DNA from 3 places in the Lachnoclostridium sp. genome. Region 1 is predicted to be linked to each of the others. Evidence: a T-box and tRNA genes for the amino acid it is inferred to sense, from the RefSeq annotation. Region 1 holds a T-box; the other regions hold tRNA genes.
The links. A T-box is a leader RNA that pairs with one kind of tRNA and senses whether it is charged. The one in region 1 lies ahead of RTP52_RS06865 (glycine--tRNA ligase), so its partner is inferred to be a tRNA-Gly.
Positions count from the first base shown of each region.

Region 1 (3,297 bases):
ACAAGTCCCTTCTCTAACGTCTCATCATCTATTGTGACAGCATATGGTGTTCCGATGGCGTCAGCTCTTCGATAGCGCTTTCCAATAGTTCCTGCCTCATCATAACTAGCCATCATGTGTTTTCTTAGTAACTGATAAACCTCCTTTGCTTTCTCACTGTGGCGGTTCTTAATAAGAGGTAAAACATTTACTTTGACTGGTGAAAGATTTTTTGAAATCTTAAGCACTAATCTGCTATCATTCTCGTTAATCTTCTCTTCTACTAAAGATTCGAATAAAACTGCAAGTACGATTCTATCTAATCCATAAGTTGATTCTATGATGTACGGAATAAATTTCTCCCTGCTGTTTTCATCAAAATATTCCAAGTTTACTTTAGAAAACTCTTGATGTCTTTTTAAATCAAAGTCCGTACGATTGTGGGTTCCATTGATTTCTCCCCAACCAAAAGGAAACAAATACTCGATATCACATGCTGCTTTTGCATAGTGAGCCAACTTTTCATGGTCATGGAATCTAAGATGCTTATTGTCTATACCTAAGTATTCAAAGAATGATGTGCCGTAATCTTTAAAATATTGATAAAGCTCTTCATCGCATCCTTGTTTACAGAAAGTCTGATATTCCATTTGTTCAAATTCAATTGTTCGAAAGGTAAAGTTACCCGGTGTAATTTCATTACGAAACGCTTTACCGATTTGACCTATACTAAATGGTAGCTTTGCTCGCGTAGTTCGCATTACATTTAGATAGTTAACATACTCACCCTGAGCATTTTCAGGTCGTAAATAAATAGTATTGGAACTATCTTCTGTTACACCACGTTTTGTTGCAAACATTAGATTGAATTGACGAATATTAGTATAGTTACTAGAACCACAAATAGGACATGGAATTCTATTCTCTTGAATATAGTTAGACATTTCAATCTGTGTCATAGCATCCACATTTAAATCATCCTTATAGTTTTGAATCAAATTATCAGCACGATGCCTTGTTTTACAGTTTTTACAATCAAGTAAAGGATCAGTAAAACTAGACAAATGCCCGCTAGCTTGCCAAATTCTCGGATTCATAAGAATATCAGAATCTAATTCATAACTACTTTCCCTATTCTGAATAAAATAATAACGCCAAGCATCTTTAATGTTATTCTTAAGCCTGGTGCCCAAAGGTCCATAATCCCAGGTGTTTGCTAAACCTCCATAAATCTCACTTCCTTGAAAGATAAATCCGTACTGATTACAGTATGCAACCATTTGTTCCATTGAAAATTTGCTCATAATAAGCCTCCTTTTTAAATTTAAATAATGTGTGAAGTATTAACCTTAGCAGATATTTTTTCTTTCGTTTGCAGCTGAAGTTTCAATAAATTAAAAAACGCCCTAAGCTATAAAGCTTAGGGCGAATATAATCCGCGGTACCACCTAAATTCAGATATTAACAAGGAAATCAGCTGGCTGATTTTTTTTGCGTTATCTGCTCTTTGTCAGCACGAGAAAATGTAACATCTTTATGCTGTTCCCGAAGATAACGGCGGGATTCCGATGGTATCTACTAAGGTAATTCCTGTTCAATCCATAGCTCAAAGGTGCCTTCTATATCACCATCTTAAGAATTCACACCAATCATTCTCTCTCTGAAATCAAGTGACTATATACTATTCCTTATCAACGCTGTTTTGATTTGAAATTATCTGAAAGTTTAGCACTAACTTTAGAAACTGTCAACTAATTTTTTTTGTAACATTTTGACTAATTTTTTTTGTAAGTTTTTGAGCAACCTTTGTATAAAAATCAGTGGTTTCTTGGTTGTTTTTTTAATTAATTACCAAAAACCGCCCTGTATCTTAATAACGATATAGTTAGTGGAAGCCCTGTTATGCACATTTATTATCCCCGAACCTATCGTTGTGAAAATTGCCACTTTTAATTTGAAATGTTCCAACACCAAGTGTTCTACGTCCAATAAAATATATTGCTTCTAATACCAACCACCTGTCTCTTTAAAGGATTGTATTCTATCTATTGAATTCTGAATTAATTCTTTTGAAAATCCCATGATTTCCAATAATTTTATAGCATTTCCAGAGGTACACACGCCATCTTTGATTTTATAATCAAAATGAAGTTCATTATCCGTGATTGTTTCTATAAAATGCATATTTTGATATATTCCATCTAATAATTTAGTGAGCTCCGTATCATGTGTCGCAGCGATGCACAATACTTGAAACTGTAAAAGTTCTTTTAATACTTCGGTTGAGGCTGCGATACGTTCTAATGTATTCGTTCCTTTTAAAACTTCATCAATAAAGCATAGAACTTTATTCCCTTCCCTAGCACTATCAAAAATTCTCTTCAAAGCTTTTATTTCTGCCATATAATAACTCTCATGCTGTTCTAAATCATCTTTTAATGAAATCGATGTATGAATATGATAAAAGTTAGTTTCGAAACGTGTTGCATGCACTGTATAAATAGTTTGCGCTAACAAAGCATTAATTCCTAAAGTACGCAAAAATGTTGACTTACCTGAAGCATTTGTACCTGTGATCAACGTGCTTCTTTCTCCTGTAAAATCATTAGCTACAGCAGTATTAATCAGTGGATGATAGATGTCGGTAGTAACAATACTTAAGGTATCAGTAAAATTAGGGGTACAAAAATACAACTGATTTTTTCGATATTTTGCTATTGCAACCATGCTATCTAAGAAACCTATGATTTGATAAATGAGAATTAATTCTTTATAATATGCTTTTAATTTTTTTATATATCTGCTATAGAGAAGAATATCCATATGGGTTAATATTCTTAGATAGTCAGAAACGATATCAATATCTGAGGCAAAAGTGGTTACACCAGAGCTAATCGCACGGATCGTACTCTTAAATTGTTTGCACAGCTTTTGGCTAAATTTTATCTGATTAAAATAGCAGGATAGGCTTGCATCAGTTATTTGACTAAGTTCTTTGGCAGCCATTAACATATTACCAACGATTCTAACGAGTGGTAAGTCACTTTCCATTGATGCTCTATCTTTAAAATATGTTACTACACTTAGTAAAAGAACTATGAAGAACAGAGGTATACCTACAAGTCTGCTAAAATAAATCAATACCACTGAGCTAATAAGAGATATTGCACTAATTATATGAGGCCATTTATTCGGTGCCTTTAACTCTTCACAGTTTAGTAAATAATCATATAAAGAACTACTACAGCTTTTACCAATAGCGGAAAGACTATACTGAAGCTTTGTTCTCAAATCACTAGAATTAGTTAAAATCTCTAT
Region 1 covers NZ_DAMADT010000007.1:42,145-45,441, reverse strand. The annotation lists gene RTP52_RS06865 (glycine--tRNA ligase) at 1-1,283, opposite strand, end outside; T-box leader at 1,398-1,683, opposite strand; gene RTP52_RS06860 (MutS-related protein) at 1,984-3,297, opposite strand, start outside.

Region 2 (3,297 bases), on a different contig from region 1:
GATTTTACTTAGCCATGAAATTTCACGTTTAATTAGTTTATAATCTTCACTTTGCATTATCTCTTTTGTAAAATCCACATCCGATGTAATCTCCATATCATCAATTGCAAAATTACTATTACGCTTAATTTCTTTTACATATCTTGCATATACGCCGCTTGCAATACGATATAAGTAACCATCCCAGTTACTTATATCATCTACCTTAAGAAGAGTTACATATGCTTCAAGTACTATTCTTGCTGCCAGTTCCTCCGCCTCATCGATGGTATATGCCTTAGAAAGTGCAAAACCATAAAACATTGTTTGATATTTTTCTATCATTTTGTCTGCATAAATCTTATCCATTAGGTTACCTCTTTTGAAAGCTTTCATTTATTGACTGTCATATATATAGTGTGTCGATTTATAAAAAAGGTTGGAAAAATTATAAAATTTTTCTTCTTAGCAAGATTATTTGTGTATTTTATTTGCATTATATCTTATTAGATCTAGAAATTCTTAACCTCCTCATAAATCTCAATCTCTTACTATAATGAATTAGTCGTTTTATTTCTTGGGTCAATGCGTTTACATTATATTATTCTTTATCAATCAATGATTCTTTTATCAAATTCAATTTTATAGCAGGTCCGACGTTTTCTTTTAACCATTCAATTAGTTGGTTATTGTTCATGTTTAACACCTTCTAAATTTTATAAAGTTTTACGATTCTCAATATTAATCTTATTATACATTTCTAAATATAGGAAATCAATCAGCGAATCCAGTGTATCTTCTACTCATTACAATAAGTGTACCCTTTCTCAAACAAACATAATAACGGCTACTCGTAACGTCTTTTCAAATTGGAACAAGGGTCGGTGAACTAGTAGTCCTTAAGAAGGAAGATATGTTGGATAACAAAGTCTATATTCATAAGATGGAGATTGCCGAGCGAATACCTGTTTACACAGGCCAGAATGACGAGCAGAACCGTACCTACATGAATTAAGCATTATATGCTGATGAGTATGTAAAAGGATGTTACACACATCCTGTACTCATGACTTTTAGACACAAAAAAACAGGAAAGCTTGATTTTACTAGCTTTCCTGCCATTTTCATTAAGCACGAGACGGGATTCGAACCCGCGACCCTCGCCTTGGCAAGGCGATACTCCACCACTGAGCCACTCGTGCATTTTATATATCTTATCTTCTCGTTTTACAATCTCGTGAAGACAAGATATATAATAACCCATATTGTTCTTTTTGTCAACACAATTCGGAAAATTTTTATTTTATTTTTTTAAGCTTTTTTCGCACAATTTGTAACTTTTTAAAATACCTTTTCCTTAAGCATAACAGTCGTAATGTATTCCGTATTCTTTAAGTCTTTATTTGAGAAAACTTCAGACTTCGTTGATATTACATCCAACCATAATTCATCCGTTGCCTGAGATATATTTGCTAAGACTATTCCCATATCAATTAGCTTCATATCGCTTATTACGAATTTCAAAAATCTAGCTTTTTTACAAAATACATGAATACGGTTATGATATACTACAAAGCGCCAAGGTTGGTTATTCATTGAGGACGGTGAAAGAATGGCAGCTTGCATAATGACCTTCATATTCTCGCTGACCTCTTCCTTATATACAATTAAGCTGTCTTCCGACAGACGTTTTGCCTTCTCTGGTGAACGGTAAATCGATTTTTCACTCCTGCCAAATGCAATTGCTATAACATAATCATATTTTAGCTTAGACTTTAGCTCTGAATTTGGTTTAATTCCTCCCTGATAACAGGTTGCAATCCCTCTTGCTGTCAGATAAAGTATCATCTGCTGCATGAGAAAACCCGCATTGATTAGATAATCCTGCTTTAATTCTGAGGAGATCAGCAGGTAATAAGGGGCTTTTACCTGAAATAAACCCTTAAATTTTTCATCTTCTTTCGTATTGTCAACAATTATCATCTCATATTCAATGCTACTCTTATATGGCTTTAACTGCTCTATATAGGAAGTTATATTCTCAAGCAGTTTCTCCTCTAACGCCTCCATATTATAATTTCTCATTGATTTTCTGACAAACATTGCTTCATACAGATTCATGGTACTACCTCTGCCTTTCCGATATGCTATTGTGATTCCGTCGTTCGCTGTGCGATTAGGGACTTTCGATAATTCTGCGGTGAAATACCGAAATACTTTTTAAATAACTTACTAAAATGATATACATCATCATAACCTATTTCATTTGCAATGTTTTTAATACTTCCGCCTTCTCGTTCTGACAAGATTTCTTTTGCTTTTTCTAATCTTATCTTGATTAAATAGTTGATTGGTGATTCTCCAGTCTCTTCTTTAAATATCTTTGAGATATAAACAGGACTTAAGTACATGTTATGCGCAATCTGATCAAGGGATATTTTATGTGCGTAATTCTCCATCAGGTAATTAATAATTCGCTTGACAGCATAGCTTTTGCTATAAGTCTCAAAATTACAGCCCTTCTGGATCACCTTTGGTGCTTCAATCACTTCTCGCATCAGTAGCATTAGCATCTGAATAAGTTGTGCTTTTAACATAAAGTACTTTCCAACCTGACCAGCTTCGTTCTCCGCCAGCATATCATAACAAAGTCTGGATATCTCTCGCTTTGCCTCTGAACTTAAATGAACGATATGGCCCTGGTTGCTTAATTGAATTGTATTTTCCGGCATATTTTTAAATTGATAATCCGTAAAGCCGGTACAAAATTCCACCAACGGTTCTTCACCATCTAGCAGCATGTTTTGATGAAATACACCGGGATTGCAAACAATCATGTCACCAGCTTTCACATCATAATATATGTCATCGATACGATATTTACTCGTACCGGACAAAATATATGTTAATTCTGTAAAATCTTGATGCGCATGATATGCTATTCGCTTGGTCACACGCATCTTGCTAGCAAAAAACACCGTTGGATTAAAATCACTGTAAGTTAAATCATAATCACCATTGCCCACATTAACACCCCTTACCAATTACTTTTCATCCTTTGAAATTCTTTCTAATTGTCCGTAATTTTTTTTCTCTTTGGTGTGAGTTTCCTTTTGGTCGGGTAACTCAACTTTTCTTACTTTATCTTTTCTTACTTTATCTTTTCTTACTACATTTTTTCTTGCTTCATCTATTCTTACTTCTTTGGTACTTACTTCATCATCTTTTGATCCATCTTTTATAAACTTATTTAAACTTTCTTTTTCTGCTTTATTACTATTGCTACCAGCTGACAGTATCCCCTCTGCTTTACGATAT
Region 2 covers NZ_DAMADT010000019.1:34,357-37,653, forward strand. The annotation lists gene RTP52_RS12745 (RNA polymerase sigma factor) at 1-348, opposite strand, end outside; tRNA gene RTP52_RS12750 (tRNA-Gly) at 1,110-1,181, opposite strand; gene RTP52_RS12755 (nitroreductase family protein) at 1,321-2,100, opposite strand; gene RTP52_RS12760 (AraC family transcriptional regulator) at 2,127-3,023, opposite strand; gene RTP52_RS12765 (AI-2E family transporter) at 3,024-3,297, opposite strand, start outside.
Region 2: it encodes a tRNA-Gly, which carries the amino acid that the T-box ahead of RTP52_RS06865 (glycine--tRNA ligase) is inferred to sense. The anticodon was not compared.

Region 3 (3,297 bases), on a different contig from region 1:
TTCTTCATCAAAGGCTAAAGTATCTCTTTCCTCAAATGCTATAGCTCCGGTAGGGCAAACTGGCAGACAGTTTCCAAGACCATCACAATAATCATCACGTATTAACTTTGCCTTTCCATTTATTATAGCGATAGCACCCTCTTTACAGGCACTAGCACATAAACCACAGCCATTGCAAGCTTCTTCATCAATTTTAATGATTGTTCTAATCATAATATCCTCCCAAAATATATGCTATAATCGTTACACTTTAACTTGAAATATGTTATGTATATAATATAAGTTAAGAATATAAAAATGTCTGTTGTAAAAACAACAATAATAAGCTATTCTTAATGTATTATTGTAGTAAGGAAATCTTGATGTGTCAACTTGACATGAAAGTGAAAATATAAAGCTATATACGAAAGCTAGAAAGGGGCTGTTTTTTTGATGGATTATAAGGACAGAATGAAAGAGGTTATTCCAATGGATATAAGTTCCTATATCGAATTATTAACTAATATTTCTTTATTTGAAGGTATTGAACAGAAAGATATTGGAGGTATGCTAGGATGCCTTCAAGCGAATAAAAAGAATTTTTTAAAAAATGAGACTATTTTAAGAGCGGGAGAGGTAATTTCTCATCTAGGAATTATATTGTCTGGTAGAGGGCAGATCATTCGTGAAGATATTATGGGAAATCGTAATATTTTATCAAATCTTGAGGTTGGTGATATGTTTGCCGAGGCATTTGCCTGTGCAGGGTCACAGAGGTTACCATTTCAGGTAGTAGCCATAACAGACTGTACAGTAATGTTTCTTGATTATCGTCGTATCGTAACTACATGCTCCAGTTCCTGTTATTTTCATACCAGCCTCATTCATAATATGATGAAAATTCTTGCCGTTAAAAATGTGTTATTAACACAGAAGATGGAACATATGACAAAACGTTCTACAAGAGAGAAGCTATTATCTTACTTATCCGAACAGGCAGCTAAGAGTAATAGTAAGATATTTTCAATACCATTTAACCGCCAGGAATTAGCAGACTACTTATGTGTTGACCGTAGTGCCATGTCAAATGAATTAAGTAAGCTAAAAGACGAAGGCTTAATTGATTATGATAGAAGTGATTTTAGATTGTTAAAAGAGCAATTGAGCTAGTCATAAAGTGCCACAAAGAGGAAAATAAAAAGTTTGAAAAGAGCATTGACAAAACCGCAATCCTATAGTATCATATATCTTGCATTCGGCAAACGACGAATACATAGAATATGAATGCACGAGTGGCTCAGTGGTGGAGTATCGCCTTGCCAAGGCGAGGGTCGCGGGTTCGAATCCCGTCTCGTGCTTACAAAATCCCTTGAATTTCAAGGGATTTTTTGTTACGCTGATATGTGCATCGTATGTGCACTACTTTTTCATGTTCTTTCTGACGCAGACATTCATCTCTTTGATTTTATGTAGCCTTGATGTCTTACAATGCAAACATTTGCCATAAAAATTTCCTCCTTTATAAATTTGTTAATCTGTTTCATTAATTAGAATGACAGCCGAATTTAAAAGGGAGTATTTTTTTCATTTTTTCAGAAAATGATTTTCATTTACCTAAATTCAGATTATCTGTATTAACTCACTAGGGCAGTCTAACGACTGACCTGCTCGCTCTCCGAGGGGTCTGCGACGCTTTTGCATCATCCACACATTAAAACAACGAAGGATCCATGCGCAGCATGGAGCTTCATTGTTTCGATTCCGCATTCTTCGAGGTAGTACTTGTTCTGGATTATCAGTTGTTGCTATGATTTTATATTGTAATCAGCATCTCATTCAGCCCACTTGATTGTTTTTACATACAAGAATGAAATTATATTTATTCAAAGTGGTATACACCATTTAAGAAAGTGTAGATGATACGCATTAATAATTGGTGTACACAGACTACTGAAAAATTTAGTTTAATTATTTTACCCAATATGATATTATTAAGTTGGAAAAAAATTGGAAACCATTAAGGTATTTCCTTCAATAAATTATAAATAGGGGAGTGGTAGTATGGTAGATGGTCATATTCATATTGAACGAGGAGAATATACGCATGAATGGGTAAATCAATTCGTTATCAAAGCAGTTGAAAAGCAATTAGATGAGATTTGGCTTCTTGAGCATTGTTATCGGTTTGAAGAATTTGTTCCCATGTATGATTCTGTTTGTGCATATAGCGATTATATAGATACATGGTTCCATAGAAATGCAGGTGTTTTGAAACTAGAGAATTATTTGTCACTTATCAAACAAATCAGAAATAATCAGTTTCCTGTTAAGATTAAGTTTGGTCTTGAGATATGCTATTTTAAAGAGTTTGAAGATTTAGTTGTAGAATTAACTAAAGGTAAAGATTTTGATTTCTTGTTGGGTAGCGTTCATTTTGTTGATGATTTTGCCTTTGACCATAAGGAAGAGCATTGGAATGGAATTAATGTCGATGAAATATATCATAGATATTTTGAAACATCTATTTCACTTGCTCAAAGTTGCATATATGACGGTATAGCTCATCCCGATTCGATTAAACTTTTTGGACAAAAACCATCATATTCTCTAACGGATTATTATGATAGTTTAGCAAAGGAGCTTTCAAAAAATAATATGTACGCAGAACAAAATAGTGGAGTATTTCGACGTTGTCCTAATACAGCTACGCTAGGTATGGATGAAGAAATGCTAAAAATAATGAAAAATAATAATGTGAAAATCATTACAGCATCGGATGCTCATTGCCCTGAAGATGTTGGTGATAGAATATTGGAACTTAACAATTGTTTAATAAATAGTTAGGTGCAACCAGTATCAGAGATTGAAAACCCTCATTTCTATGCGGGTTCTGGTAATGTTCAAACAGTTCATCAAGGTCTCTGAGGTTTTTCCGTTTTAAAGGTTTTGATTACCAATCCAATTTGTCAATCAATAATTAATAAATTCATCGATGAGTAATTACTTAGCTTAGAATCATATGATATTACATATCCAATTGACAATTTATATATACAGCATTATATTATAGAATAAAAGTATAGTTTAACAATATTTACAAAAACCACTTAATCGATGGAGACAAAAAATGGACAAAAGAGACATATTACTAACATTACAGAACATGTTTGAAGACAAAGAGAAAGATGAGCCTGATTTCACAATTGAAAGCAAACAAATTGATAAGAACAATTATTTAACACTAATTACGCGAGATAATGAAGACTTTATCGGTATAGATCCTGATTATGAAGCTTTTATAGCTTTATTAAAGTATCA
Region 3 covers NZ_DAMADT010000010.1:66,195-69,491, forward strand. The annotation lists gene RTP52_RS08885 (ATP-binding protein) at 1-213, opposite strand, end outside; gene RTP52_RS08890 (Crp/Fnr family transcriptional regulator) at 433-1,149, shown strand; tRNA gene RTP52_RS08895 (tRNA-Gly) at 1,266-1,337, shown strand; gene RTP52_RS08900 (PHP domain-containing protein) at 2,041-2,823, shown strand; gene RTP52_RS08905 (hypothetical protein) at 3,107-3,297, shown strand, end outside.
Region 3: it encodes a tRNA-Gly, which carries the amino acid that the T-box ahead of RTP52_RS06865 (glycine--tRNA ligase) is inferred to sense. The anticodon was not compared.